DNA from 2 places in the Irregularibacter muris genome. Region 2 is predicted to be linked to the other one. Evidence: riboswitches for the same ligand, from Rfam matches in the RefSeq annotation. Region 2 holds a riboswitch; the other holds the start of a gene.
The links. A riboswitch is a leader RNA that binds a small molecule or an ion and turns the genes downstream of it on or off. The one in region 2 is predicted to bind lysine.
Positions count from the first base shown of each region.

Region 1: it holds a riboswitch for lysine, as region 2 does, so the genes downstream of both, NSA47_RS12685 (APC family permease) here and NSA47_RS06115 (transporter substrate-binding domain-containing protein) in region 2, are expected to answer to the same signal.

Region 1 is NZ_JANKAS010000014.1:24,178-40,510, reverse strand. It holds gene NSA47_RS12745 (hydroxymethylglutaryl-CoA reductase, degradative) at 1-319, opposite strand, end outside; gene NSA47_RS12740 (AtuA-related protein) at 323-646, opposite strand; gene NSA47_RS12735 (acyclic terpene utilization AtuA family protein) at 648-2,018, opposite strand; gene NSA47_RS12730 (sigma-54 interaction domain-containing protein) at 2,227-3,783, opposite strand; gene NSA47_RS12725 (DUF5698 domain-containing protein) at 3,993-4,523, opposite strand; gene NSA47_RS12720 (NAD(P)/FAD-dependent oxidoreductase) at 4,695-6,317, opposite strand; gene NSA47_RS12715 (BaiN/RdsA family NAD(P)/FAD-dependent oxidoreductase) at 6,346-7,581, opposite strand; gene NSA47_RS12710 (MATE family efflux transporter) at 7,816-9,171, opposite strand; gene NSA47_RS12705 (amidohydrolase) at 9,407-10,729, opposite strand; gene NSA47_RS12700 (hypothetical protein) at 10,776-11,234, opposite strand; gene NSA47_RS12695 (DUF3100 domain-containing protein) at 11,237-12,040, opposite strand; gene NSA47_RS12690 (HTH domain-containing protein) at 12,421-13,707, opposite strand; lysine riboswitch at 13,946-14,128, shown strand; gene NSA47_RS12685 (APC family permease) at 14,246-15,661, shown strand; gene NSA47_RS12680 (amidohydrolase) at 15,673-16,333, shown strand, end outside.
Region 2 is NZ_JANKAS010000004.1:86,733-103,065, forward strand. It holds gene NSA47_RS06080 (efflux RND transporter permease subunit) at 1-724, opposite strand, end outside; gene NSA47_RS06085 (putative manganese transporter) at 909-2,174, shown strand; gene amrS (AmmeMemoRadiSam system radical SAM enzyme) at 2,215-3,057, opposite strand; gene NSA47_RS06095 (acetamidase/formamidase family protein) at 3,279-4,184, opposite strand; gene msrB (peptide-methionine (R)-S-oxide reductase MsrB) at 4,409-4,858, shown strand; gene NSA47_RS06105 (amino acid ABC transporter ATP-binding protein) at 4,888-5,628, opposite strand; gene NSA47_RS06110 (amino acid ABC transporter permease) at 5,643-6,410, opposite strand; gene NSA47_RS06115 (transporter substrate-binding domain-containing protein) at 6,572-7,417, opposite strand; lysine riboswitch at 7,546-7,728, opposite strand; gene NSA47_RS06120 (LDCC motif putative metal-binding protein) at 7,830-7,988, opposite strand; gene NSA47_RS06125 (MetQ/NlpA family ABC transporter substrate-binding protein) at 8,040-8,888, opposite strand; gene NSA47_RS06130 (methionine ABC transporter permease) at 8,899-9,567, opposite strand; gene NSA47_RS06135 (methionine ABC transporter ATP-binding protein) at 9,567-10,589, opposite strand; gene NSA47_RS06140 (putative RNA methyltransferase) at 10,828-11,700, opposite strand; gene NSA47_RS06145 (sigma-54-dependent Fis family transcriptional regulator) at 11,857-13,557, opposite strand; gene lpdA (dihydrolipoyl dehydrogenase) at 13,596-15,305, opposite strand; gene NSA47_RS06155 (OsmC family protein) at 15,439-15,882, opposite strand; gene NSA47_RS06160 (carboxymuconolactone decarboxylase family protein) at 15,925-16,278, opposite strand.

The sequences.
Region 1 (16,333 bases), on a different contig from region 2:
TATAGCTTGCAAAGAATCCATTGTTTTCCCTTGCCATCTTTGCTGCATTACTAGTTGCAGCTATTACGGATGGCTCTTCTGTAACCATTGGGACAACATAGTCTTTTCCATTGATAACAAAGTTAATCCCTACTCCCAAGGGTAATGTGAATCTACCGATAACATTTTCTACCATGTGATCTGCGATCTCCTCATTGACAGATGCGGGATCTCTTAACAAATTCTTTTCTTCATCCGTCAGATTTGAAAATTCTCCTACTTCATCTAGTCTTTTTTCCGTGGATAATTTATAGAACCCTGAATAACTGCTCGTTTTCATTCCCTATTTCCCCTCCCATTCTATTTTCATTCTCATCAGTGCAGATGCCATTGACTTTCCAAGACTGTCTAACCTCAGAGATAAGGTTGCTCCACCTCCTAAGGCTTCATACATGACAAAATTCATTCCCTTTAGTGAGTCCACCTCGTATCTAATGACATCTCCTTTTACCATATCTCCAAAATGTTCTTTGACCTTTTCCACGGTAACCTTTTCTTTAAGAAGTTGGTAGTCTTCGGGATTTCTTGCAAAGATACATACATTGCTTATATTTCCTTTATCCCCTGATCTACCATGGACCAATTCATTCAGATAAACCTTTTTCATCTCATTCCACCTCCAGAATATGTGATTCAAGTTTAACTGCATCCCTTGGTATAAAGGTTGGCCATAGTCCTATGACTTCACGAACCTTAGCTCTTCCTCCAAAGAAGCTTGAACCTGGAGGACCGTTTAGCTGCAATGGCGCCACTTCTGGCACTATCTTCTGGGCCTCTTCTTTGCTTTCTGTATGAATAGCTATTCTAAGAATTACCTCGTTGACATTCTTGACATGTTCTTCCCTCATATTAGCTACATCAAGATGAAGTGCATTTAAACCTATATAGTCAATCCTCATATCCTTATATACAAGATTCTTTCTCTTCATCTTCTTCATTAAGATATCCGCTGCATATTTTGCTTTTTCATAGGCATCCGGCCAGGCAAAGGAAAGAAATGTTTCCACCTTGTACCCATCATGATATCCAACACATAGCTTCAACTGATCTGGTCTTTCTTTTCCTTTAATATGGTCAACCCGTACCCTATTCTTTCCGACTTCTTTAAGTGTAACTTCGCTTATATCTACATTGACATCTGGTACAATATAGTTGGCAGGATCATGTACTTCATATAGAATTTGCTCTTTAAGTGTCTGTTCTGTAATTAATCCTCCTGTTGCCTGGGATTTGGTTATGACAATGGAGTCTTTTGTCACTTCAGCAATGGGAAATCCGAGTATGTCCATTTGGGGGACACTTCTCCAATCATAATCAAAGTTACCTCCAGAGGCCTGCCCTCCGCATTCTAGTAGATGTCCCACCATGATTCCTCTGGCAAGATTATCATAATCATCTTTTTCCCATCCAAATGCATATTTCAGTGGTGCCATAAACAGCGCTGAATCCGAGGATCTTCCTGTTATGACTACATCTGCCCCCTTTTCAAGACATTCTTCTATAGGTTCATGTCCGTGGTATACATTAACATTAAGAATCTTATCCTTTATCTCTTCAAGCTTTCTTCCATTATCCGTGTTGATAAAGGGTATTCCCTGTTCCATGAGTTTTGGGAGCTGATCCATAATATCGTCCCCCAAGACATATCCTATCTTATATCCCTTTATTTCCTTTTTCTTCACCACTTTTTCTAAAGCTTCTACTGCTGCTTTGATATTGGTCCCTCCGGCATTGGTAACAACTCTCGTCTTTTTCTTATAGGCTGTTTCTACAATTTGTTCCATGATATTAATAAAATCTCTTGCATAACCGACCTTGGGGTTTTTTAACTTTTGCCTCTGCATTATGGACATTGTTAGTTCAGCAAGGAAATCAAAAGCCAAATAATCAAGCTCTTGTGAATGAACCATTTCAATGGCAGCATCGGGACTATCTCCCCAAAATCCTTGACCTCCTCCAATTTTTACTGTCTTTTCCATTTTGCACCTCCATAAAAGTTTCTTTCACCAATATATTGAGCAAAATATGTGCCAACTTATTACAAAGTGAAAAAGCCATTGATATCGTTTACTTTAGCTGGATTATGACTTCATACCAAAAATTAAAACTGTGCCATAATTGACACAGTTTGTGAATTTTTCGAGTCATTTTTGACACCCAGTGCCACTTTTGACATTATGATGGTTTTCACTCTTCCAGTTTACGATATAGAGTTCTTTTACTTATTCCTAATCTTTCAGTGGTTTTCTGCTTATTTCCATCACATATTTTTAGAGTATCCAGAATAATTTGTTTCTCATACTGCTTCAGTCTTTCCTTTAGGTTCATCTCTGAGATTTCTTGGGATGAAGTTTTCCCATGCATATTAGGATTATCTATTTGCTTATAGTTTCGGATATTTGGTGGAAGGTCTTCCATAGTAATCCTATTTCTACTACATAGAATAACTGAAAACTTCAAGCAATTGATGAGTTCTCGAACGTTTCCTGGCCATTGATAGTCTAGGAAAAGTTCATATACTTCCCTGGATAAAACCAGGTCTTTTGCATATTCTTCGTTGAATTTATTAAGAAAGAAATTTGCAAGAAGGATTACATCATTTCCTCTATCGTGAAGTGCAGGCACAAAAAAGGTGATGGCATTCAATCGGTAGTAAAGATCCTGTCTAAATTGTCTTTTCTCTATCATCTTCTCTAAGGGCTGATTTGTGGCAGCGATTATTCTTACATCCACTTTTATAGATTTCTTTCCGCCTATTGGTTCAATTTCCCCTTCCTGAAGAACTCTTAATAGTTTTGACTGCAATATCAGGGGCATATCTCCTATTTCATCAAGAAAAAGTGTCCCTCCATCTGCCAGTTTGAACTTGCCTACTTTTCCCTTTTTAGATGCTCCAGTAAATGCTCCCTCTTCGTACCCGAAGAGTTCACTTTCTATGAGATTTTCAGGTATTGCAGCACAGTTTACACTGATTAAAGGCTTATCTTTTCTTAGACTATTCTTATGTATTAGCTTAGCAAAGATTTCTTTTCCTACTCCATTCTCTCCCCTAATCAGTACAGATACATCTGTGGGTGCCGCCACCATTGCTTTTGAAATGAGATCTAAATAGTGTCTGTCTTCTCCAATAACATTTAGTTTTCTTAATTCTTGATGGGCTCTATTTTGTCTTGAATATTCATCCGCCACGTTATTTATTCTTGTTACTTCACGATTCAAGTTTTGTATTTCCGTTATGTCATTAAATATAGAGTAAGCTCCGCTTATTTCCCCCTCCTCATAAAAGGGATAAATCTTTACAGAAACATACTTATCTACAGATTTTATTCTCTGATTGTTCCTGAATAGGGGCTTCCCCGTTTTGAGAACATTTATTATACTTGCATCGGCTTCAATCTCCTGTATAAATTTTCCCAACACCTTTGCTCTTGGCACTCCCAGTATTACTGAATACATCTTATTGGCATAAAAAATTCTTCCTGTCTTATCAAGAGCAATTACAGCCTCTTCAATATTATTCAGAATCATAGAAGTATTCCATTTATCATAATTTGATTTGATGAACTTTAGCTGTTCTGTGTTTATCTCTCCAATGATTTCCCCGCTATCCTTTACTATGCCAATACTTTCCTGGGAACAAAGGTTTATCTCCTCTTTGCTTATTTCTTGTATATACATGCCTGAATTCAAGGTCAAATCAAAACTTTTACTTGTCTTCTCCTTCATAATTTCAGAAAGTTTCATTTGTACCTCCTCTATTTGAGTATTCATGATTATAGATTATCCTTAATGATTTAATAATTCAACTACTCTTCTAAAAATCCCTTGTTTTTCATTTTAAGCATTCATTTATTTAATAAGAGCCTACTAAAAGAAAATTCCCTATCCTATAAGATCTCCCTATTTCTACATAGGGAGATCTTATAGGATAGGGACAATAGCAATCCTCACTTTTATTCATTTTTGCTTTTCATTTTTTTCATGGAATTCACTAAAAACCCACCCTTAAATCTTCGTGCCTCATAGGAAATAATAAAGGCTTTGGGTTCATATTCTTCTATAATCTGTATAAGCTCCTCTTCTCTGCTCCTTTTGGTAAGAATATCTAGTCGATACCGTTTACTATCTCGCCCTTCTCCCTCATATACCGTCACACCAAAACCTTCATTTCTTAGATAGTTAATCAATTCCATATTTTTTTCCATTAAATTTACCATAAGATTGTTATATCCAATGGCAAGCTTATTTTCAATGGCTCCTCCGATCATCATCCCTATACCAAACCCTAGAGCATAGACAATTAGTGCCACTGTTTCTTGTTCCCCATTAAACACAAGGGATAAGCCAAATACATAGATTAATGACTCTATGAAGCCAAAAGCAGCGGCAATCAAGGTCATGTTTTTTACAAGAAATATTGTTCGCAAGGTCAAGATAGGCACATAGACCAATTGTAACAATAAAATCAAAAGGATATTTTGCATGCAAGCACCCCTCTATTCTGATGATTTACCTTTAATGATATCATAGTTTTCCTCCAAAGATCCACACACCTATGACAATCCTTCTCTATAGCCTAGTGTCTTAAGTAGTTCATAGAACAGGAGGTACCGAAGTCATAGGATGCTCTCCTATGGTGAAATAGGTCATGGGTTTTACTTCTGCTTTAGAGGCGCATATTTTTCCATAATTTTTTCTGCTATTTTAAATCCATCAACTGCAGAGGACATTATTCCACCAGCATATCCTGCTCCTTCTCCCACAGGGTAGATACCCCCTATATTGGATAGATAATCTTCATCTCGATTTATTCTAATGGGCGAAGAACTTCTCGTTTCAACCCCTGTTAAAATACTATCTGGCATGGCAAAGCCTTTGATTTTTGTATTAAAATGCATGATGGCTTCTTTAAGTGTTTCTATCACATAATCAGGTAAGCAATCTTTTAGCTGGGCAAAAGTAACCCCTGGTTTATAGGTAGGCTGCACACTCCCCCATTTATTGCTAGGTCGATTGGCAAGAAAATCCCCCGTCAACTGAGCTGGAGCTCGATAATTTTCTCCACCAATCTTAAAAGCTAGGCCTTCCCACTTCCTCTGAAAATCAATACCTGCCAAAGGATGATCACTTTGAAAATCTGATGGTTTAACCCCTACTAGCAGCGCTGAATTGGCATTTGCCCCATCCCTTTTATATTCACTCATACCATTAGTTACAATGCCTCTTTCCTCTGAGGCAGCAGCCACTACATATCCTCCCGGACACATACAAAATGTATAGGCTGACCTTCCATTTTTTTTGGAATGATAGGAAAGTTTATAATCAGCAGCTCCCAATCCCGGATGCTTGGCAAATTCACCGTATTGTGCTTTATCCAGCATATCTTGAGGGTGCTCAATGCGAACACCTATGGAAAAAGGTTTCTGGGTCATAACCATACCTTTATTATGCAGCATCTCAAAAGTGTCCCGCGCACTATGACCAATTGCTAGCAAAACCACCTGACAGGAGAGCTTTTCATTATCATTAATGATGAGGGCATCTATATTCCCATCTTTTATAATAAGATCGGTTACTTTAGCTGTAAATCTCACCTCTCCACCATGGGCAATAATTTCTTCCCTTATGTTTTTAACTACACTTTTAAGTATATCGGTTCCTATATGAGGTTTACTCTCATATAATATTTTTTCTGGGGCCCCCATCTCTATAAATTCCTCTAATATCATACGACATCTTTTATCGTTGATTTGTGTCGTGAGCTTTCCGTCGGAAAATGTCCCTGCACCCCCTTCACCAAATTGTACATTGCTTTCAATGTCCAATTGATGTTGCTTCCAGAATTTATTGATCTTAGAGGTTCTGTTGTCCACATCTTCTCCTCTTTCAAGAATGATGGGGTTATAACCCTTCTTCGCCAGGATTAATCCAGCAAAAAGACCCGCTGGGCCCAAACCTATTACTACAGGCCTGTGGGTCATATCCTCTGTTCCTAATCCCCCCCATTTATAGGACAAATCTGGAGTTTGTGTGATTTCTTTAGAGCCGTATTTCCTAAGTATAGATTCTTCATAATGAAGATTAACATCAACTGTGTATACGAAAATAATTTTATTTTTTTTTCGAGCATCAATAGATTTCTTAAATATTTTAAAACTACCTAATTCTTTTTTACTAATTTTTAATTTCGAGAGGATTATGCTTTCTAAGGCTTGCTTTTCTGTATCAGAATTTACAACTTTATCCAATCCCATCTTCACGTTTGAAATCCGAATCATCAAATCATCTCCTATTATTCATTGAAAACTATAGTGCAGCCCCTTGTCCGGCTGTAAATCCCGATGACCAAGCCCACTGGAGATTAAAACCCCCACACATACCATCGATATCCATGATCTCACCAGCAAAAAAGATTCCTTGCACCAACTTGGATTCCATGGTATTTTGATTAATTTCTTTGGTATCCACACCGCCTGCGGTTACCTGTGCACTGGTCCAACTTTTTGTTCCTGTAATCTTAAATCGCCAATCACTTAGAATGTCGATGATTCTTTCTTTTTCTTTATTGGACAAATTGGCTACGGGGCGCTTTATGTCTTCAATATTAGCTTCCTGTAATACTATGGGTATTAGTTTTTTATTTATTAGCCCCACAAGGCTAAAGTCAATGGACTTTTTGGCTCCTACTTGAAATCGCTTGGTCATAAGCTTCCTTAGCTCATCTTTTGACATGGTATCCATGATGACTACCTTCAAATAGGCTTCTTTGCCTTTATTTAATAGCTCTCCTGCTTTTCTACTTAACTGCAATATAGGTGGACCGGATATTCCATAATTGGTAAAGAGGATATCTCCCCTATCTTTCATAAGGGATTTATTTTTGTGAATGAGCTCTGCTGTCCCTATAAATTTAACCCCAGTAATTCGCTTGAAAAATGAACCCTCCAACATTAATTGCACAAGGGCAGGAAAAACATCCCTAATAGTATGTCCAAACTTCCTTGCTAAATCATACCCCTTACCGTCAGAACCACTAGAGGGCATGGCTTTGCCCCCTGTAGTTATGATCACCCTATCGCCGGAATGTTTTATGCCATTTTCCAATCTAATGATAAATTTATCTTTTTTCTTAGTGATATCTTCTACATTAGCATCACAAATAATACTAACTCCCAGCCCGTTTAATTCATATAAAAGAACATCAAGGATACTAGAAGCCTGATCAGACCTAGGAAAAACCTTGCCCAGTCCCTCTACTTTATGGGAAATTCCTAATTTTTCAAAAAAATGAATGGTGTCATCTATTGTAAAGTTTGATAATGCACTATAGGAGAATTTTGGATTATTGCCATTATAACAAGTGATATTGGTATTTATATTGGTGAAATTACATCGGCCATTTCCTGTAGCTAGTATTTTTTTACCTACCCGTGGATTTTTCTCTAATATTGTGACGTCAGCACCTAGTCTTTTTGCAGAAATAGCAGCCATCATGCCCGCTGCTCCTCCCCCTACCACTATAACGCGCTTATTTTTCTTCATTTCTATCCCTCAATATCTATATAGTCTAATTACATTAATTGGTTGTACTGGTTACATTATTAATAGTGTACCACAAAAATCATTAAAGTAGCATCCTCCTACCAGTTGGGCATTCAAATATCTTTTTACTAAGCAATTCCACCCTTTTATGTTTTGATAACTTCATCAGAATTATCCTCACAGCAGATGCTTTTGTTGCCCAAGTAAAAAATTGATCACCTGAATATCAGGTGATCAACTTTTTATAGTGATATGGGCTAAGGTACCTGCCCTCTTGTCTCCTATTTCTACCTCTTTATTTGAATTTGCTATAGGAATGGCAATCATGGTCACAATTAATTCTGTAAAAACAAATGCCAACCATATGCCAGTCATTTCCCATAATCTACTTAACAAAAGAACTGAGGGAACAATAACCACACATCCCCTTAAAATAGAAATAATAAATGCATTTCTTGCCTGCTCTATAGCACTTAAATAGGTACTTATAATAATATTAATCCCTGCAAAGAAGAAGCCTATAAAGTAAATCCTAAGTCCTGTTTTTGTAAGTTGTGCAATCTTTAAGTTTTGTTCACTATTAAAAATTCTGATAATACCATCAGAAGTAAAAAAGACACCGAAATATATGGCTACGGCTATTACCAATGAGGTAACTAGGGCAAACTTAATTATTTTTTCCAATACGGTATTATTGCTCATTCCATAAGCTTTGCTAATTAGGGGCTGAATACCCTGGGCAATTCCCGTAAATATTGAAATTCCTACAAGGGCTATATTGGCAATAATGCCATAGGAGGCAACCCCTAAATTGCCCTCTAAATTTAAAATAACTAGGTTAAAGGTGATAAGAACAACAGCAGAGGAAACCTCAGTAATAAAGGAAGATAATCCTAGGCTGAAAATGTCCCAAATGGAAGACCAATATACTTTACTTCGGACAAATTTAAAGTTATTCTCACCCTTTATAAAATGAATACTCAATACACTTATGCTAATAATGGGTGCAAGTCCCGTTGCAAAGGCAGCACCAAACATGCCCATTTTAAGAGGAAACATAAAGATATAGTCCAAGATAATATTGGAAAAGCTCCCCACTAACATGGCAATCATAGGTAGATTGGGATTATGGTCATTGCGTACAAAAGCAAGTACGACATTATTGATAATAAAAAATGGTGCAAAGCATAACATGGTGGTTAAATAGGTTTTTGTCAGAGGTAAGGTAGTTGCATCTGCCCCTAAAACTACCGCTAAAAATTTTGGGCCAATGATACCAATGAGGACAAATAGCATTCCTATAAGAAGACCTAATCCCATACAATGGCTAAAGATGCTATTGGCTCTTTGGTCTTGATGTTGAGACTTTACTATGCTATATCTTGTAGCTCCCCCAATTCCAATCATTAGTCCTATACCATGCATTACACTGTAAACGGGAATAGAAAAATTAAGCGCTGCAATACCTGTTGCTCCCAATGCCTTTGATATAAAAAAGGTATCCGCTAGAATATAACAAGAAAGTCCTATCATTCCAAGAACATTCAAACTTACATATTTTGTAAAATTTTTCAAAATAGATTTTTCCATGATAAAATACCTCCTTTAAAACAAAAAGCGCCCCGCAACATTCCTTCTAAGACCTAACGGAATGTTCCAGAACACCTTAAGATCTTTACTCGGTAGCAAAGATTCGGCTGTTTTATAAAACAAATATAATCATAATATAGTTTTAGAGAAGTGTCAATACTGCTTCATCGAGTTTATTTTTATCAAATTGCAAAATGTCCCTCACTTCTTTAAGCGGTGGGAGTATGTCACTCGTTTATCCCTCGAAGGATTCTACTTTATCTACACTTTCCATAAAATCTAAATACTCTTTTTTGGTCATTGCAGGTTTAAAGTTATCCAATATATTCTTTGCAGTAGATGCATCCTTGTATAATAAATCTACAATCGTTAAGGCCATGGCCTTAGCGGGTAGTACATAGGCTAAATCTTCATCGATAACTTGGAAATCTCTTGTATGAAGATTTCCCTTTACTCCCCCTATCATAGGGTGAATAGTTGGCATTAAATGAGATACATCTCCTAGATCAAAGGATCCTGTAAAATCTCCACCCTTTATTATTTTCTCTTCAGGCATCCCCATGAAAAGTAAGTTATTTTTGAACAATTCATTAAACTCTGGATAATTTAAGACTGGAAGATATCCTGGAATGTTTGTAATTTCAACCTTAGCTCCTACTGCCATAGCACCTGCTTTTAAAGCTCTGTCTACCTTATTATTTGAATCAATCATTCCTTCTATTGTCCTTGCCCTAACATAGGATTCCATTTGTACATCATCAGGAACGGAGTTTACTATATTTCCACCCTTGGTAATGATCGGATGAACCCTTACTCTATCCGAATCCTTAAAGGTCTCCCTTTGGGCGTGAATATTATTCATAGCCAGCATTGCTGCGTTTAAAGCATTGATTCCCTCTTCTGGTGCAGATCCTGCATGGGATTCTTTGCCTATGAATCTAACTTTTTTACCTATAAAACCATTACTTACCGGTCCTACTAATGCATCTTTCTCTCCCATATCTGAAGAGTGAAACATCATTGCCATGTCTACATCATCGAAATAACCCTTTTTGATTAGCTCTTGCTTCCCACCAAAATAGGTAATCTTACCTTCTTCTCTTAACTTCGCCCTATATTCTAATTCAACAAACTCCTCTGAAGGAGTTGCGATTATCGAAACATTTCCTGCTAATTCCTGTAGTATTCCGCTTTTCGCTAGGCCTAAAGCGGCTCCCAACATTCCAGCTACTTGATGATTATGTCCACATGCATGTACTGCTCCTGTTTCCACTGCATCCTTGTGTGTAGCACATGAAATTGCATCTAGCTCTCCCAATATCGCTATATTTGGCCCTGGTTTCCCCCCCTTCATCACTGTCTTGCATCCTGTAACCGCTATATTTTCTTCTACTTCTAACCCAAGATCCTTTAGGAATTTAACCGTTGCCTTGGTTGATTGAAATTCTTTATAACCATACTCTGGTGTAGAGTAAATCTCTCTACTTGTCTTTATGATAAGATCTTTATTCTCCTCTATTGCTTTAATAATCTTTTCTTTTAATTCCTTACTATTCACAAAAACTCCTCCTCTTTTAAAAATAGTGTAGTAAACCTTTGATCATCTAGCCAAAAATCTTCATGAAGAAATCTCCCAATAAACTCGAAACTAAGAATGTACCTGCCATTACAACTATGGATATAATTATAGCTTTCAATCCAAGTTGTCTGAATTTCCCCCAATCTTTACCTACTAAGACCCCTGCATAGGCTAAAATGGGGGTTACCACTGACATCAAAGAAACATTTCCCACATGAAATATAACTTGCTCAGAAACAGGTGAAATTGGTGATGAAAGGAATATAGCAATCAATGATACCCACAATACTGCTGTAATCTTCTTTATAGGAACAATATAGGACAATACATAACCCGCTAGGGATATCGCTACTAAAATCAACAATCCTGGCAATGATTTAATGATCCCTGTATCATAACCTACTCGATTACATACAATAGAAAATAGCATGCTCAGCAGTAATGCACCGACTATATTGCTGAAATCTTCTCTAAGTTTCTCCATTTCTATTCACCTCTTCTTTTCATTATTCTTGATAGTTTATCATATAGGAATTCAGTTAAAGGCAATCCTAAGAATACTCCTAAAGGAAGTGCAATGACACTTGAAATTAAGTTGCTCAGTCCAGCAAATGCAGTCATCTGAGCTTCTAGTTCTGGATACATCTCTATAAGTGAACCTAAACCTGCCGTCATCATTGATGCACTTCCAGCTCCTACCCCCATAGATGCACCTAGTGGGCTAACAATTCCAGTAGCAATAGATATGGATGCCAAGACACTCATTACAATTGGTCCAAGTAATGTACCAACGATATATACGGCCATAACCCCTCTAAATTCCGCTGACTCTCCACCATAGGTATCCTGTATTAACCCCACATTAGCTTCTCTACTTAGGGAATGACTCATGCCTACAGCTTCACGTTTCATTCCTATAAGAAGAGCTAAGGGTAAGGCCAATAGTATTGTCCCTAAGTTCCCAAAGTTTTGTAGGACTAAAGCCAGTCCTGCCTGCTTGATTTCTTCCATAGAAGAACCACTGGTAACTCCTAATTTTGCTATTAATAATGCTAACCCTACACCCATCATATAGTTAGCGGTTGAGGCATTTTTTTCCGTAACTAATTTAAGAGGTTTTATCATATATATAGCAAAAACAATAAGCATTGACCAAATCAATGGGGATAAGACGATTGTTATATCCCCTACAAGGATATTTTTGGGTCCGATCAATTCAGCTATTATACTTACAACTAGGGCAACTAAATGCAATTTGTAATCTTTTAAAACACTTAACTTTTTCTCCAAAATCTTCTCCTCCTAAGTAAAATTGGTTTTCACAGAAAGGCGGCTATGGTCCCTTCAGTGAAATAGAAAAGCTTGATCCCTTGCTAATAAAACCAACTTTTCTATTTGTAAATAAATTAAACCCGTTCGTTCTATAATTAAAAATCATTAAAATAACAGAAAATAATGCTTATTGCCAACGATATATTGATTCTCCCCTTTCTCTTAGATAGGTTCACCCCTTTCTTTCAACCTATTTCATATTATAGACATGTCTTTTGGTTGTCTTTAATTAGCTGCAGTCTTATTATATGAAAAGGATTAAAATCTGTCAACGATAACTTGTTTAATAAAAAACAAAAAAGATTCCTTAAAAAGGAATCTTAATGAAAATACATATGTTAATGTAATCCAAAATCTATTTTAATAATTTGCTTAGGCCTACCTACAGGATTATTTGTTTCTAGGCCCACTACTTCTCCACAATCATTATCGATTATTTTTTTGATAATTCTATTGGCGGTCCTCGTGCTTACATTGAGATGCTTCCCTAATTCTTCGCTAGTAAATGTATCTTTAGCATGTTTTTTCTTTAGGGCTTGAATTTTTTTTATATATAAGGGATTTAAATCTATTAACTTTGCCATCTCTTCTATCTCTGAAGGATCCATTACAAAATCATAGCTCAGTTCCCTTTCTAGTAATAATGGCCCTTCCACTTTCTTGCCATCTATTTTAAAAATACAACTTTCTTCTTCCTTTAGGGCAATTTCTAGGGCTTTTCTAGCATTTATCTCACTTTCGTGTGCCGTTCTACCTAGTCCTATCCCTACATGTACGATGATATTTTTCTTCTCTAAATAATCTAGGGTTTTCTTGAGGATGTCTAGATTTTGAATGTTTTCAATAGCTCCTCTATTGGAGAATATGATATATTGATTCCATTGTTGGCTGAAAATACTTCCCTGGACTTCCTTGAGATATCCCACTAGACTATTTTGCAATATAGAATTGGTTTCTAATATCTTATATTGGGACATATCTTGTTGGCTTCTTATATTTAAAAGTTGTACAGCTATAGTGGATTCTTTCACTTCAACGGCCTTTATTTTATAGCATAAGTCACTAATGGTATTTTTTATAGAACTTTTTGTAGAGTATAATCTTACTATAGGATAGCCTCTCTTGTGCATTTCCTCATATACCCATCCCAAGCCTATAATAGAGACATCTACTTTTTTACTTTCCTGCATATTGATATGAAAGTCTACATACTTTTGTTCAGGATAGAGAGGATGATATTCCATCGAATGGATTTCCATATCCTTTAAGTGTAACTCTTCAAGAGCATCCTCCACCTCTGAGGCCTCTACAGTATCTATGGAAAAGGATTTACAATCTGGAAATTTTTCCTTTAGAGCCCAAAGAGATTTCATAATACTAGAGGCCAAAAATGGAATATATACATAAGGAAGGGAAGGATCGAGTTTTGCTATTATCTTAGAGTATACCCCTACCCCTGTAAATATTAATCCTTGACATTCTCCCTCAGCATATCGAACCTTTAAATAAGCTTCTTCTATTTTACTTACATCATATATTCTAGGAGTTAATTGGGGAAAATTTTTCTCCATAATTTCAGCTATTTTTTGTCCAGAATCTGGAGGACCTATTATTCCTATGTTCATAATTCTCTCCTCTCCACTACAAAAATACTTTCAACTCCGTCTTTTATTTCTATATGTTTATTTATTTTATCATTATTTATTATTCGGAGCAAAAATAAATAATAACATGCTACAAAATCAGTATGTAGACCACCATCCATATGAATATACTCAATACAATATTTTATTTGACAAAATATTCTGGCTATGTTATCATAGCTCTTAATAAAAATTCCATAAAAATCCTCATCCTTTTTGTGGGTGGGGTAGAGGCGCGGTTGCTAATAGTATCTATATCGAGGTCGGAAACCTATGACATATAGAGAAAGGAGTCGCCGCCGAAGCATTAGATCCCAAAATCTGATGCTGGGTCTGCATTCAATAGATGCAGGACTGTCATCATTGTATTTGCCCGATACTTTGATGTTGTGCTATCTCACACTGGGTCGGAAAGGAGAGGAATGTCTTTGCCTTGCTCTATGCAAAATCGCACCTGACATCCTTGTTAGGTGTTTTTTTATTACTTAAATTTAGAATTTTATGAAAGGGGATAGACCAAATGAGTATCGCGAACAGAGTAGATCCATTCACCAACACAAATCAATCCGCTAAAGCATCACATTCTAGAGATTCTAGTTTTAAAAAAGAAATTAGTCTATTTGGCGGAGTTAGTATTCTAGGTGGAATAATGGTAGGATCAGGAATATTCTACTTAGGTTCCTATGTATTAGTAAGAACCCGTATGAGCTTAGGATTAGCATTACTAAGCTGGATTATTGGAGGAATAGTTTCTTTATTAGGAGGCATTTGCTATGCAGAACTAGGGGCCTCCGATCCTAGTGCCGGTGGACTTACCGTATATTTAAGCAAAGCATATTCACCTATAATTGGCTTTCTAGGTGGATTTAACAGCTGGCTAATAGGTGGTCCTGGTTCTATTGCCGCTTTAGCCATTGCTCTTCCTAGTGCCTTAACTGGCCTTATCCCTATGGGAGAGTGGACTATTAAAATTATTGCTATAGGTTTGATTATAGGATTGACTATTGTCAATTATTATGGCGTTAAATTTGGTTCTAAACTACAAAACCTATCTATGATCGCAAAGCTTATACCTATAGGCATCATCATGGTTTTAGGACTTTTGTTGGGTAGGGTATCTCCCGATTTAAGCTTTACTCCAAAGACTGGTTCTACAAGCTTTGGCGGCATTATAAGTATGATCGCCTTTGCAGTAGTTGCAAGTTTATGGGCTTACGAAGGATGGACTAATTTAAACACTGTAGCTGAGGAAGTAAAAAATCCCAAGAGAAATCTACCCCTCGCTATTATTATTTCTATAGTTTCTATAACCGCATTATATACATTATTTAACTATTCTATATATAGAGTTCTCCCCTTTGCTGAAATTGAAAGCTTAATCGCAAACAATGAATACTACTTAGGAACTTATGCAGCGGAAAGATTATTAGGTAGATCCGGTAGTACACTAGTGATAATAGGAATGGTGATTGCTATGTTTGGATCTTTAAATGGCTGCATCCTAGCTTTCCCAAGAATGTATTATGCAATGAGCCAAGAAGGTCATTTCTTTGACAGCTTTAAAAAATTACATCCTGTACATAAAGTGCCTTATGCTCCATTAATTGTTCAATGCATACTCTCTATCGCCTTGGTTCTATTAAGAAATTTAGATCAGTTAACTTCTTTAGTTGTATTTTCCGGCATGTTATTTAATACTTTGGGAGTATATGCTGTTATGATTTATAGAAAAAAATTCCCAGGGGCAGAAAGACCTTATAAAGTAATTGGATATCCTATTACTGTTATTTTAACAACCCTAATATTTATAGGATTAATGATGAATACCTTTATGGAAGACCCACAAACTTCACTTATTGGATTATCTGTTCCTGCCATTGGTTCATTGTTTTATATTTATTTTGGGAAAAGAAATAAAGCTAGACAAATCTTATAGGAGATGATTTTATGAAAACTATTTTACAAAATGCTAAAATTTATATTGAGAAAAATAACTTCCAAGAGGCAATTTTTATTGAAGATGGTATTATTAAACAAGTGGGTAGTAATGAAGAAATCTTGCAAAATAAAGCGGATCATATTATAGACCTTCAAGGTAAAACAGTCTTGCCGGGCTTTAATGATAGTCATTTACACATTACCACGGTGGGCGACGCTATGACTTCCTGTAATCTAACATCTGCTCGATCAATAGATGGAATTATCCAGCTGGGTAAAAATTTCATAGCCCAAAACCCAGAAATAACAGTTTTAAATGGAAGGGGATGGAATCAAGACTATTTCACTTCTGGTGAAAAACGTCTATTAAATAAATTTGATTTAGATAAAATATCTACAGAAATTCCCATTGTATTTAATCGAGTATGTGGTCACGTTTCAGTTGGAAATAGTAAGGCCTTAGAAATCGTAGGCGTAGACGAAAAGACGACTGTAGACGGTGGTACTATTGAACTTGGAAGTGATGGAAAGCCAAATGGTATATTTAACGAAAATGCTATTGGCCTAATCCAATCCCTTCTTTCTGAAAAAAATGATAATGATAGGGAGGAAGAGTTTTTAAAAGCTGCTCACTATGCTTTAAGTGTTGGAATAACCTCTGTACAATCAT
Region 2 (16,333 bases):
CTTCGGCTAGTTTAGCACTTTGCTTTTTCTCTTCAGATTTTAATTGGGATAGACCCTGATTCACTTCCTCTTTGGCTTTTAATAATTGACTTTCAGCCTTGGAAAGTTCACTATCTATGTTCTTTAAAATCTTCTTATTTAAATTTTCGATCTTATCTGAGCTAATCTTTACTTCTATGCTATCTTCTACTAATCCTTGTCCAGTTACAGAAGCCACACCTTCTACGCTCTCTAGTTCAGGTATAATGCTATCCCTGGCTAGCTTGGATACCTCTGAAACATTCATTCCCTTGACGTCCACTGCCGAGATCATCACGGGCAACATATCTGGATTCATTTTGATGATGCTAGGCGTACCGACCTCGTCATTCCAATTTGCTTTAATCAAATCTAAACTGCTATTTACCTCAATAATTGCAGAATCCATGTTCACATTGTTGTCAAACTCTAAAATAATCATGGAGGAATTTTCATCGGATATGGAATTTATGTTCTTGATATTACTTGTGGTAGCTAAAATCTGCTCCACTGGTTTGGTGACTACCATTTCCACCTCTTCTGGACTGGCCCCGGGATAGGGTGTCATGACTACCATATAAGGTAAATCTAGGCTGGGTAATAAGTCTGTTTTCAAATTCATAAAGGAAATAGTACCTAATATAAGTACTAAAATCACAGCCACAAAGACTGTGAAAGGTTTTTTTACGCTATATTTTGCTAACATGTATACGCCTCCCTATCTTTCCGACCGACTGGTCGGTCACCTTCATATAATATCCTGATCTTTATCATTTGTCAATGAAGAGGCCACCGAGTAAACGGTGCTCTAAGTTATTTGTTTTGTATTGCTCTTTTATGGGTATTAGAATATATTATGTCTTGAATATAATAAAAAGGGAGTGAAGCATATGGCCAGTGAAATCTTACAAGTTATTTTCGATAGTGCCCAAAGTGCTTTTATAGAGGTAACTGCCTTTGTAGGAGCAGTGCTCATCATATTTGGTTATATCAATTTTTCCCAGTCCGGTAAACTGGTAAAGGTCATCCAAGAATCAAAAAGCATACAACCGATCATAGGGGCTTTGCTGGGATTGACTCCGGGATGTGGTGGAGCTATCTTTGTCATGCCCCTATTTCCCGCTGGCGTCGTAAGTTTTGGAACAGTAGTAGCCACTTTAATCGCCACCATGGGGGACTCGGCCTTTGTCATTATGACGATAATGCCAGGGAAGTATATTTTAGTCAGTCTATTCTCCTTTATTGCTGCCATTATCACAGGATATATTGTGGATTATTTTAATTTTGGAGATAGACTTCTCAAAAAGATAAAATTGAAAAATCGAAAAGAATCAGAGGAACTTCATAAAAATATGGACCATAGTGCACAAAACCTAGAGGGCCATCCAATTGTGGAAGGTAATACAGAGTTAGTAAAACATATTGGTCATCATGAAGGAGATGAAATTGATCTCATTCTTCATCATGAAATAAAAGGTCACCAAAATCCCAATACCTTTGGTTATAAGTTCACTCATCAAGGGTATATTGCTTATTGGATTCTCATAGCCATTGGCTTAGTCTTTGGAATTTTAGACTTGATGCAAATTGAATTAAATGAATTGGCTATTCCTCATTTGGGTACTATGTTAGGAATTATAGGAATCCTCTTTTCCATATTCATGATGGTGATGGGAAAAAAATTTCTCCAAGATGATACCCATGAGGAAGTCGAGATGAAGGCCATGTCTTTAAAAGAAACATTAATTCACAATGCTCAGGAAACTGCCTTTGTAGGTACATGGGTCTTTGTAGCCTATTTGGTCTATAATTTTATGGTATTAGGCCTAGGGGGTGGAAGTTATGCCGCTGGTGAAACCTTGATTACAGGCTTTTTAACTTCTACAGGCTTATTAGCTGTTTTAATAGGTACAGCAATCGGCATTATTCCTGGCTGTGGACCTCAAATTATTTTTGTTACACTGTACACCCAAGGTATGGTTCCCTTTGCTGCCCTATTGGCCAATGCTATTTCTCAAGATGGAGATGCTCTATTTCCCCTATTGGCTATTGATAAGAGGTCTTCCTTTTGGGCTACAGTGTTCAACACTATCCCCGCCCTAATCATGGGAATCATTGTCTATTGGCTGGAAATAAAATTTGGCCTATTTGCATAGGCCAAATTTTATTTTGAGGACAATGCCTCCATCTTTATGATTATACATTCTCTAAATAAACTTTTTCAAAATATGTTAAGGCTTTTTCCTGTATTCTTTTCATGAGGTCTATATCTGTAGGATCCTCATGATAATGATATATGGGAAAATACCTAGAAATATGCAGTACTAAGTCACTGTTTATTTCTCTTAACCTATCAAATAATGCTTGTATCTGCTTCAAATCATCGTTAATCCCCGGTACAATAAGTAGAGATATTTCCACATGACATTTTTGGGAAGCTTCTTCTATTGTATGCAAAATATTAGAAACAGAGTGGCCCCCCATTTTTTTATAGATGTCATCACTATAGGTTTTAAGATCAATATTCATAGCATCTATGCTCTGTAAAAGATGAATCAGGGCTTCTTTTTCTATATATCCATTTGTAATGAGCACATTTTTAAGATTGTTCTTTTTCGCCAATCTTGCCACATCCCACATCATCTCATAGAAAATAGTAGGTTCATTATAGGTATAGGCAATGGAAGGTACTTTATACTCTAAAGTCCTATCCACAATTTCCCCAGGGGTAGTAGGCATGGTCATGGGTCTTTCCATACTAATATTATGGTTTTGACAAAACTGGCAATGAAAATTGCATCCAAAGCTCCCAAAGGATAAAACTTCACTACCGGGCATCCAATCCCTTAAAGGCTTTTTCTCAATAGGATCTACATACATTGCGGAAACTTCCCCATAGTTTAAGGAGTAAAGCTTTCCATCAATGACCTTGCGCACATTACAACGCCCCCTATTCCCCTCTTTTATCTGACAATGATGGGGACAAAGATAACAATGAATATAATCCTCTTTCTTTTCATAAAACATTGCTTCTCTCATAGATTCACCTACCTAAAAACTATATTTTCTATAGGGTTCCCAATTTTATCCTAAAAATCCCTTTTTGTTTTTTTGTTCTTTAACTCCTCCTTGGGATAGATAAATCCCCGCGTTTATTGACTTTTATTTTGTCTCTAATGATTAGAGGAGGTAGAAATTTCTTTATCTATAGTAAATAAGTGTACTCCTTTATCCACTTATTTACTATAGCTCTTACTTAACTATATGGATTGAATTAATAATTCAGTGGGCAATATCGTTTTTGGAATAGCTGCTCTTATGGTTTTATTGGGATTAACCACTTGGCTAATTTTTAAGTCCATGGAAATGCTGGCTAATATATAGGCCTCTTCCCATGGTAGACCAAGACCTTTTTTCAGAAGCTCAACCGCTTGATCAGTTGCGGCTTCAGCAGCTTCCTCCAAGGTTTTTCCTGAACCCACTATCATGGTCGAATCTATGGTTTCTAATAGAGGCCAAGTAGTTGTCTTGCCTTTTATCACATCTACCTGTAAAATAACTTCTCCACCAATTTCGCATCCCGTAAAGCATACCTCTCCATCCCCCATCACCCCATGTAAATCACCTAGGGCCAAAAGAGCGCCTTCTTGCACTACAGGGAAATACAGGGTTGACCCCTCACAAATATCTGTAGTATCCATATTTCCTCCGTGTTTCCAAGGAGTAGCCGTAATAAACTCTCCTTCCTCCTGGGAGGGAGCTACCCCAATAACCCCAATCATAGGTTTAATAGGAAGATAAATATCATTAAACCTACAATGTCCATTTTCTATAGGAAGAATTTTGGTCACTGTTTTTGTGGCTTTATTCCCTAAAATCCCTTGTCCCCCCATAGTAAGTCCAATCCCCTGGGAGTGAATATCAATCTTAAGAATTTTAACTTTTAATAAATCCCCTGGATCTGCCCCTTCTACGAATATTGGTCCTGTGGCAGGGTTAACCCTGGAATAATCTAAGGTGTCCAATGTTTGCTCCTCGGAAGATATTTGTCCATAAAAACAATCATTGGTTATCACTTTAAAAACTTCCTTGGGATTAACCTTTTGTACTGGCTCCATTTTAGGCTTAAAAGAAAAGATTACATTATTCCCCTTTATTATTTTCATTTTTTTCCTCCTTTTCGCTTTTATCTAAATTTATATGAATGCTTTTAATCCTTATTCTCTCTTTAACTTCTATTTTCTTTCTTAAAATTCCTTTAAAATCCTATGAATTCCCCTTTACCCATTTCCATAGGAAAATATATGAATAATTGAAATATCTACTAAATGGGTATAATATTCCATAAGGTTAATCAGGCAATAAATTTCCAATAGAATGGAGGAAACCAATGGATAAGAAATATAAAAAACCTGATAAAACAGTATTAAAGGAAAAACTTTCTCCTCTTCAATATGATGTTACCCAAAATGATTTTACTGAAAGACCCTTTGATAATGATTTTTGGAATTTTGAGGCAGAGGGAATATATGTAGACATCGTATCAGGAGAGCCACTATTTAGTTCCCAGCATAAATATGATGCCGGTTGTGGATGGCCTAGTTTTTATAAAAGTATTCACGATGAGCATATTGTAGAGAAATCAGATGCCAGCCATGGCATGAGGAGAACCGAAGTAAGAAGCAAGTATGGAAATTCCCATCTGGGGCATCTATTCCCTGATGGGCCAAGGGATAAGGGAGGCATGAGATATTGCATTAATAGTGCTTCTTTGCGATTTATAAAAAAGGAAGATCTAGAAAAAGAGGGTTATGGAGAGTATTTAAAACTATTTGAATAAAAATAAAGGATAGAGTATGATAAATTACTCTATCCTTTATTTAATATACGCTTTAAAAATTGTTTGGTTCTTTCCTGGGTTGGATGGTTGAAGATTTGTTCTGGATTTCCTTCCTCCGCAATAACTCCCTTATCCATGAACACTACACGATCCGCCACCTCTTTGGCAAAGCCCATTTCATGGGTGACTACCATCATGGTAAGACCGCTTTGGGCAAGTTGCTTCATGACTTTTAGGACTTCTCCTACCATTTCAGGATCAAGGGCGGAGGTGGGTTCATCAAAAAGCATAACATCTGGTTCCATAGAAAGTGCCCTAGCGATGGCTACCCTTTGCTTTTGTCCTCCCGATAATTGTTTTGGCTTGGCGTGGATATATTGAGCCATCCCTACAACCTCCAAATACTTCATGGCAACTTTTTCTGCCTCTTGCTGAGAGCGACCCAATACTTTTCTTTGTCCTATGGTACAATTGCTTAATACATCATGATTATTAAATAAATTAAATTGCTGAAATACCATGCCAAGCCTTGTTCGGTATTTATAGATATCATGTTCATCCTTTAATATATTTTCTTCATTATAAATAATTGCTCCACCACTGGGTTTTTCCAAAAGATTGATGCAACGAAGAAGAGTGGACTTTCCAGATCCTGAGGATCCAATGACGCAAACTACTTCTCCTTTGTTCACTGAGAAATTAATGTCCTTCAGAACTTGGTTGTTTCCAAAGGTCTTACTTAAATGTTGTATGTCGATTACTCTTTCCATGGTCACCCTCCTCTCTACATTTTATTTTCCCTGCGCAATCTATCCTCCGGTCTTTGCACCTGCATTTGATTTCCAATAAGATTATAATTTTCTGGACCATCCAGCTTTCTTTCAATCCCACGAAGAATTCTCGTCACAGTAAAGGTCATCACAAGATAAATAATACTTGTGATAAAAAATGCTTCAAAATATCTAAAATTATTTCCTGCAATGGATTTAGTCTGGAAATATAATTCTGATACCGAGATGACATTTAGCACTGAGGTATCTTTAATATTGACTACAAACTCATTACCGGTGGCAGGTAAGATATTACGAATTACCTGGGGTAATACTACATTTTTCATGGTTTGCACATGATTCATCCCTATGGCTTGAGCTGCTTCAAATTGTCCCCGGTCGACAGAAATAATTCCTCCCCGCACAATCTCTGCCATATAGGCTCCCGTATTAATGGATACAATAAAAATTGCCGCCCCCAATTTATCCATGTGAATACCTAAGAACTGTGCTGAGCCATAATAAAACACCATAGCCTGCACAATCATTGGAGTCCCTCGGAAAAATTCTATATATGCACTGAGAAGGATATTGAGAAACTTTAATAAGATTCTTTTCCCTCCTCTTTCCGGCATAGGGATTGTACGTATAACTCCCGTTAATAAACCTATAATTGTTCCCAGGATGGTACCAATTATGGAAATAAATAATGTCACTCCAGCTCCTCGTAAAAACATAGGCCAATAATCCGCCAAAATTCTTACCAACCACTCATAAGTCATGTCGTCCCTCCTCTAAAACTCTACAAAATCTATGGACATCCTAAGATTCTTTTTCTCTGATTTTTTTCCTATAGGTAAGTACTCTGATAATAGGCATAGCTCTTTCTTATCTTCGATCTCTTTTCCTGATACTCAGGCTTACCTTCTATTTTATAGCTTCTTTAATTTGACGATGGCTGATTTTTAATGGCTTCATCCATAAGGGTCGTGCGTTCATCTTCTGAAATGGTTGCTAATATTTCATTTATTTTTTCAGTTAAAGTGCTTCCCTTGGGGAGACCTACAGCAATGGCCGTATCCTCATCAGAGGTTTTAAATCCATCTGTAAATTCTACCATAGCAAAGTTTTCATTGGCAGCGGTTGCACTGACTCCCTCTGGACGTTCGGATACATATCCATCGATCATACCAGATTCTAGGGCCACTCTCATGGCAGGAAAATTATCCATAGCTGTCTCCTGTATGACGCCTTCAATTTGATCAATAACGGAATAATGAAAAGTATTTAATTGAGCAGTGATCTTTGCTCCTTTGAAATCCTTTAGAGAAGTAGCACCTTCATAAGCTCCTCCCTTTTTCACAACCATGACCAAATCTGATTTGTAATAAGTATCGGAAAAATCAACGGTTTCTGCTCTCTTTGCTGTAGGAGACATCCCTGCAACAATGGCATCAATTTTTCCAGAAGTTAATGCAGGAGTCAATCCATCCCATTCGGTCTTTATAATGACTAATTCCTTTCCTAATCCCTCTGCAATCTTTTTCGCTATTTCTACATCATATCCCCCTGCATATTCTGCACTGCCTTCAATTTGTACTCCTCCGTTGGAATCATCGATTTGTGTCCAGTTAAAGGGTGCATATCCTGCTTCCAGTCCGACTCTAAAAACATCATCACTGGCTTCATTTCCTGCTTCCGAAGTATCTGCTGGACTAGAGCCACAGCCTGCAAATATTGTCATGGCCAATAATACTATAGTGGTCAATACCCATAATCTTTTTTTCATTTTACATTCTCTCCTTAATCTTTATTCGAATAATCATCCCTTAAAAATAAAAAACACCTAACAGGATTTGTTAGGTGATGATATGCCTATAGCAAAGCTAGGTATCCTCTCTCCTCCTTCCTGGCTCAATGTGAGATAGCACAACATCAAAGTACTGAGCAAATACCATGACGTCAGTCCTATACCTATTCGATATAGACCCAGCATCAGATTTTGGTGTCTGACACTTCGGCGGTGGCTCCTTTCTCTATAGGTCATTGGCTTCCAACCTCGATATAGATACTCATAGATACCGCGCCTCTACCTCACCCAGAAGGATGAGGATTTCAATATTTTATTTATTGTGACTTATACTAGCACATTTGTTTTATTTTGTCAAATGTTTTTTGCAAGAGAATAGAGAACTTTTCTTTTATTGAAAATTTCTATCCTTGGTTTGTTTCCCTTTATTTGTATTTCTATCATGGTTACTCTTTTGATTGACTGCACAACAGTCCATTCTTTCACTCCCAAAATTTTCTTTATTGGCCTGTTCTAATTTTTTTAAAAAATGACTAAACCACTTTTTCATTTTTTCTTTTCCCTCTTTTACATTGGGTTTATTTTTATAAAATACTCTCTATTATTTCAACTCATCCGGTACATACCAAAAGTTATCGGAATTATTTTCCTCCATGTATTTCTTAAACTCATCTGAATGATAGGCCTCTACAATATCCTTTGCCCACTGGGTATCTTTATCCTCTTCATTTACAACCACCACGAGTTCTAGATGTTTTAAAATATCTTCTTGCAATAATACTGTGGATGTATCTATTTTTGCATTATAGACAATGGAACCCGTAATAACAGCAAAATCAAAATCCTGTAAAGCTCTGGGTATATTTAAAGATTCCATTTCTACAAATTCAAGGTTATAAGGATTTTCAATTACATCATCTACACTGGCTGTTAATAATTCAACATCTTCTTTTAAGCTAATCCACCCAGCTTTTTGTAGTAAAGCATATGCTCTAGCTGCATTGGAAGCATCATTGGGAATAGCTATTTTGTCACCTTCTTCAATCTGGTCAACAGATGTATTGGTGGCCGAAAATATCCCTGCTGGTACAGTGGGAATTGGGGTAATAGCGACTAAACGACCATCATGGGCTTCATTGAAATTTTCTGCATAGGCAGTATGTTGAGCCACATTAAAATCTATCTCATTGTTATTAAGAGCAATTTCAGATTGGAGTAAGTCTTGGAACTCTACTGATTTTACTGTATATCCCTGTTTTTCCAAGATGGGTTTTACCGCCTCATCGAATAAAACATTATAAGGACCCTGGGATACTCCCACTGTAATTTCTTTTTTTGTGGCTTGATCCTTATCCGCTGTTGTTTCTGTTTTTTGTCCACACCCTGTAATAATCCCCAATAGTAAAACTAAAGACATTAATAGAATAAATGATTTCTTTATTGTTTTCATGTTTTCCCTCCTAGTTTTTTCTAATCTTCCTTGAATAGTAATTTCCAAGGCTTTGAATAATTTGTACAAAAACGACCAAAATAATCACCGTAACAACCATAAGGGGAGTATTCATTCTTTGATATCCGTAGGTCAATGCTAAATCTCCTACTCCCCCTCCCCCTATAATCCCTGCCATTGCAGAAGCACCTATTAAGCCAATAGTTCCTGTGGTTAGGGCCAATATCAAGGATCCTAAAGCCTCTGGCAATAAAAAATACCATATGATTTGAAATGTAGTTGCTCCCATAGCTTCCGCTGCTTCTATAATCCCTTTGTCTACCTCTAGCAAGGAATTTTCTACCAATCTAGCTATATAGGGACTGATATAGGCCACAAGGGGCACAATAGCCGCGTTGGAACCTATGGTCGTACCCATTAAAGCTCGGGTCATTGGCATGATAAATATAAGTAATATCACAAAGGGTATAGAGCGGATGATATTAATTACATTATTCAAAACAAAAAATAATAGCGTATTTTTCAATAGGCCATCCTTTTTTGTAAGAACCAATAGTATTCCTAGGGGAATTCCTATGAGGGCACCAATAAGCAAGGCTATTCCTATCATATAGATGCTTTGCTGAATGGATAAAATTAGTTTGTCTGGAGTAATTCCCAATAAATCTTTAAATCCCATCATAGTTCCATCCTTTCATAGAGTATTCCCTTTGATTGAATATGAGCAAGAGCTCTTTCTCTCTCAATAGGTGTTCCCTCTATTTCCACAATCACAATACTCAACGTATTTTCCCTTAATTCGCTTACACTGGCAAATAGAATATGGGTAGTAATATCAAATTCCTTGTTGATCTCCGATAATAGAGCGTTTTTTCCATAATCACCTATGGTTTTTAGCCTTAGAATCGAGCTATTGGACCTATCCCTTTTTAATTTTTTCATCATTCCCTCTGGAAGAGTATCGTCAATAACTGTTTTCACAAAATCCTTTGTCACTTCCTTTTGAGGATTTCCGAAAACATCAATGACCTTTCCCTCCTCGATAACTGCTCCATCTTCCATAACAGCCACTTTGTTGCAGATATTCTTAATGACATTCATTTCATGGGTAATGATTAAAATAGTGATATTCAATTCATGATTAATCTTTTTTAATAATTCTAGAATAGATAAAGTGGTTTTAGGATCTAAAGCACTAGTAGCCTCATCGCATAATAAAATGCTTGGGTTTGTAGCCAGTGCCCTTGCAATTCCCACTCTTTGCTTTTGCCCCCCAGACAATTCATTGGGGTATGCATCTGCTTTATCTTCCAATCCTACATATTCTAATAATCGCATCACACGTTTTTGGATATCTTGCTTTGGTATCTTATCTAAAACTAAGGGCATAGCAACATTCGCATAAACTGTCTTAGCGTTTAGGAGATTAAATTGTTGAAAAACCATACCGATTTCCTTCCTCATCTTTCTAAGATGAGATTTAGGGAGTTCTCCCATTTCCTGCCCCTTTACAAACACCCTTCCATTAGTAGGCTTTTCTAATCCATTTACTAGACGAATTAAGGTGGATTTGCCGGCACCACTAAATCCAATAACCCCAAAAACATCTCCCTCTTCAATGGTCATATTCACATGCTTTAGAGCATGTACCTTTCCCGCCTTACTCTCAAAGGTTTTACTGACATCAAGCAATTGAATCATCCTTCTCCCCCTTCCTTCATCACTTTAATTCCATGTATTCCTACCAACTTACTATACTTTATAATATGAGTCTCAAATTGTCAACAATTTTTTGTTCCCCTAAAATTTATGAAAGGGACTTAGAAGGTAAAGATGGTAAACCTTCTAAGTCCCTTTCATCACAAAAAAAATCTCTACAATTAGAGAAAACTCTAATCGTAGAGGGTAAACAAAATCTATTCTTTTTTTCATTTTTTTCTTAAGGTTTACCTATCAATATATCAAAATCAATAGTAATGTGGTCTAAATCTGTTTTTAAATATTCCTGTAGACTCTCTTCTTTTATACTCCACGATAGGGGAGTCATAAGGATTAATTCCGGAATTAGGGACTTATCTAAGGGGAAGATATAGCTTAAGGGGTGCCTCTCCATAATCCTAAAATTTTCTTTAAATTTTTTTACTATGCTCTCATTATTATAAGATTCTTCCCTAGATTCTTCTAAAATGATCTCCCGTAATTCTTTTAAATACTCCCTTTGGGGTATGATTTTTACCACCATACTATTGTCTTTTAGTAGTCTTTTAAATTCCCCATAATTAGCAGGAGATAAAATATTCAAAACAATATCAAAGCACTTCTCCTGAAAGGGAGTTTTGGCTAAATCCCCCACCGTCCAAAGAAAATCCATATGGTTTCTGGCTGCCACAACAATTCCTTCCTTAGCGATATCAATACCTACACCTAACACATCGGTAGATAACTTCTTATCTATATTGTCTTTTATATAGGCAAGATGGCTGCCTTCTCCGCAACCTGCGTCTAAAATGTTTATCCTTTCCTCTCCCCCTACCCCATTGGCTATCAATTGACTAATCCTTTCATGCAGGGGCACAAATAATCCACTATCTACTATACTTTTACGGGATTCAAATAATTTTTTATTGTATTTGGTTTTTGAAGAGCTATTTAGCAGATTGATATATCCCTGTTTCGTTACGTCAAAGGTATGATTATTTGTGCATATTAAACTCTTTAAGTCTACAATCTTCATATCTGCCATGCAAATAGGACACTGGAAAATTTCTTGGTATTGTTGCATATATTGGGCACTTTTCTCTCTTTTCTTCATTGGAACCAAATTACACCTTTCTTATCTATTATGATTTATATTATATTATCTTCCTTGTTTATTGGGAAAGTCCTTATTATTTATGACAAAACTTGTTCTCCAAATCTTTTCCTCAAGAAAAGGCAAAAAGTTGTTCTACTCTTTGTCTATTTATTATTACAAATCAATATTATAGGCTTTCATTTTATAATATAGGGTACTTCTAGGCATGTTCAGTGCCTCAGCTACCTTAGTTTTATATTTATATTTTTTAATTGCCCGTTGGATAAGTTCTTTTTCGTCCTCTATTCCTAAAATATTATTCTCTTGGGGACTATTAATCACACTTTCCGGCAGGAATTTTTCCTTGATAATGCCCTCCTCTGATAAAATAACCAGTCGTTCCATGACATTTTTGAGTTCTCTTATATTGCCAGGCCAGCTATAATGGGTGAGATATTCTATAACCTTGGGCTGGATAGCCTTTATATCCACATCATATTCCTTTGAATACATATGAAGAAAATCCTTGGCTAAGGGAATAATATCTTCTCTTCTCTCCTGTAAAGAAGGTAGATTGATGTTTATCACATTTAATCTATAATATAGGTCCTTTCTAAAGCTCCCTTCCTTTACCATCTCTTTTAAATCTTTATTGGTAGCGGCAATCACCCTAACCTGGATATGCACAGGTTTTGTCCCCCCTACCCTATAAAAGGAATGCTCCTGCAATACCCTTAAAAGTTTTGCTTGCATATCTAGATGAAGTTCTCCTATCTCGTCTAAGAAGATGGTCCCTTGATTCGCTGTCTCAAATAGACCCATTTTTCCTTCCTTGCTTGCCCCCGTGAAGGCCCCCTTTTCATATCCAAAAAATTCACTTTCACACAGATTGTAAGGAATAGCCCCACAATTCACCTTAATAAAGGGTTTATGGCTGATAAGGCTGCTCTCGTATATAGCATCGGCAAAAACTTCCTTCCCTGTGCCACTTTCACCACAGAGGAGTATAGTCGCCGAGGTTTTTGCTACTCTTTTACATATGGAAATCACATTTTCCATCTTTCTACTGGAGGTTTTAATTGCGCCAAAACTTACCTTATCCTGCTTTATCCTTTGCAGTTTATCTTCAAGATAGATTAGTTTATTCTTGGTCCTATCCAATTCTTGTATAAGCTCTTTGGTTTTTGTAATATCCTTTAGGGTTGTCAAAAAATAGGTTTTCCGCTCCATATCAAACTCAGAGGTATGCAAGGTGAACATTTGGTTTTCTATTTCAAAAATGATTTCATTCTCTTTGCTTCTTCCATAGGTTTCCCCATCTAGTAGGTTTCCTATGGGGCCATCAAGTAAATTATGCTCTAGAGCAAATATCTCTTGGATTTTGTAATTAAAATACTGAATTTTCCCCTGACTGTCACTGATGATGACCCCATAATCCATTTCATTAAATATGGAATGTAAAAAGTCCACCGCACTATCTAATCTTTGGGAAAAACCATCACATATGGATATGGTGGTCAACATCCCTATCATTTTTCCCTTATCTACAACTGGGGCTCTCCCCACTCCTAATTTTCTTAAATAACTTCTAACCTCTAATAAATCCTCTTGAGGGGAAACCGTCACAAGGTTTTTGCTCATCACTTCATAAGTAAAATTGTCATCCTGTAGACCCCTAGCATATCCCTTAGTCAAGTCAGTAGTGGTGACTATACCCATTAAGTTTTCTTGATCATCAGAGATTACAGCTTCCCTCACCCGATGATTAAGTAATGCATGGTTTAGTTCCCCTAAGGTTGTATACTGATCCACCATGATAAAATTTTTATCCACACAGTCCCTAACCTTTATATTGACTAAATATGACTTTTCCATAATTCCTCCATACAAGCTTTTGCTCTTATTATAACATACTACCCCATATGGTGTAGAGGTAGCCCCATAAGATCATGGGCTGCTTCCATAATGGTTTCTGCCGTTGTGGGATGGGCATGGACTGTCTGAGCAATATCCTCAGCAGTCAATCCTTTTCTAATGGCCAAGGTCAATTGGGGAATAAGATCAGTGGCATGCACCCCTATAATATGAGCTCCTAATAATTTCTGTGTTTTCTCCTCACACATTAATTTAACAAAACCCTCTGTTGCCCCATAGGATAGGGCCTTACCATTGGCTCCAAAGGGGAATTTGGAAACTTTATATTTGATATTTTTAGCCTTTACTTCTTCCTCCGTCAGTCCCACATAGGCAATTTCAGGATCAGTAAAAATGCCTGCAGGAATGATATCCTCTGTAGAAACCTCCCTGCCTAAAATATTTTCAACGGCTACTATTCCTTGATGGGAGGCAACATGGGCCAATAATATTTTCCCATTGACATCCCCTATGGCATAGATATTGGGAATGTTGGTTTGCAAATGTTCATTTACAGCAATTCCCTTTGGACTATATTCTATGCCCACTTCTTCTAGGCCTATATTATCTACATTTAGACTTCTTCCAATGGATATAAATACCTTGTGGGAATATATAGCCTTTTCCTTTCCCTCTTGTTCCAGTACTACCACACTGTCTCCATTATCCAGTTCTAAGATTTTTGTCACCTTTGAGGAGGTGTAAAGATGAATGCCCTCTGCCTTAGCTATGGATTGTAATTCTTGGGAAATATCTCCATCGCACATAGGAAGAATTCTATCCATCATTTCTACAACATTTACTTTAACCCCCATGTTATTGAGAATAAAAGCCACCTCCATGCCTATCACTCCACCACCAATAATGGTCATGCTGGAGGGTAAACTTTCCATATTTAAAAAATCGTTGCTGTTCATGACATTCTTGCTATCCGCTCCTGGTATAGGAATCAAACCTGGCTTTGAACCCGTGGCGATAATGATATGATCAGCCTTTATCATCCCTTCTGCATGGCTTCCCTTATATTCCACAGTATGTTTATCCTTAAATTTCCCCTCGGCCTTTACTACAGTGATTTTGTTGTGTTCCATAAGATGCTCTATACCAGATACCAACTGCTTTACCACTTGATCCTTTCTTTCCTTCACCTTTTTGTAATTTAAAGATGTACTCCCTACATTTATACCAAACTCCTTAGCATTTTTTACTGTTTTATAAACTTCTGAAGCTCTTACTAGAGCCTTGGTAGGAATGCAACCTTGGTTTAGGCAGGTACCCCCTAGCTTTTCTTTCTCAACCAATACTACCTTTGCTCCTCTTTGGGAAGCCATTATGGCTGCTACATATCCTCCGGGGCCTCCACCAAGTATTGCAATATCTGTTTCTAGGTTTTCTCTTTTTATTTTAGAGGAATCCTTTGCATGCCCAAGTTTCTCTTCCTTATTAGATGTAGTAACTTCTTCTTGAATTTTCTCTCCCTCTACGAGGATAATGACTTGACCTATAGGCAATTTTTGACCTTCTTCTACCAAAACATCTATAACTTTCCCTTGATATTCTGAAATGATGGTATGATTAAGCTTGCCTGCTGTGATGTCTACTATTTCATCTCCTAAATTTAAAGTATCCCCTTTTTTCTTGTACAACTTTCTGACTGTACCTTCTTTTATTTTAGCTGATATCTGTGGCATATCTATTTTATACTCCATGAACTTTCCTCCCATATCTCTTAAAAATAATTATCGAAAAACCACTATCGTCATGATAAGAATATAGAAAAGTTTAGTCCCTGCCAGCAAGACCAACTTTCCTATTTCAAAATAAAAAGGGCTTTAGCCCTTTTTATTTTGAAATAATCACATCGGTTTCTACAAAATTAACAGTATTTTTTAGACTATCCCCTACAGGGCATCTAGAGTCGATGAATTTCGCAAATTCTCTCACTTTATCCTCTGGAGAACTGCTCTTTATATGCATAGTATATCTTATTTCTTGGTATCCTGGTCTTACATCAGAAAGCCCCATAAAACCTTCAACATCAAGATCTCCTTCAATTTCAACCCAAAAATCTTGTAAGTCAATGCCCTGGGATTCGGCAAAGGCAGAAGCGACTATGGTTTGACACCCTCCAAGCCCACATAAAATCATTTCCATAGGATTCATGCCCTTATCAGTGCCACCTTCATCTATAGGTTCATCCATAATTACCTTAAAACCTCTAGATTCTCCTTCTACCTCCAAACCACTTACCCGTTTAACTTTTGCCTTTAACGTATGTACACCCATGTAAATCCCTCCTATTGTTTGTTTTGATATTTTTATTGTACCCTATTGGAAATCCTTTTCAAACTCTGCAATACTTTCCTTTACTAAGGACACAGTAAAGGCCATGGAAGGTCCACCACCAAAGGCCACAGCTACTTGAGCAGCTTCCATAATTTCTTCTTTGGTAGCTCCTGCTTCAAAAGCCTTATACACATGATAAACAATACAATATTCACACCGATTATAGGCTCCTATGGCAACACTCATTAATTCTTTTACCTTAACAGATAGAGCTCCCTCTTGGTAGGCTGCCCCCAAAAGTCCCATAAAACTCCCTACAAATTCTGGTGATTCTTCTCCTACTTGGTCTAATCCTCCTACAAACTCGTTTAACATTTCCCTTGGATTTCTGCTCATAGCATTGCCTCCTTGTATTATATTTAACAATATATAATGCAAGCATCATGCCAAA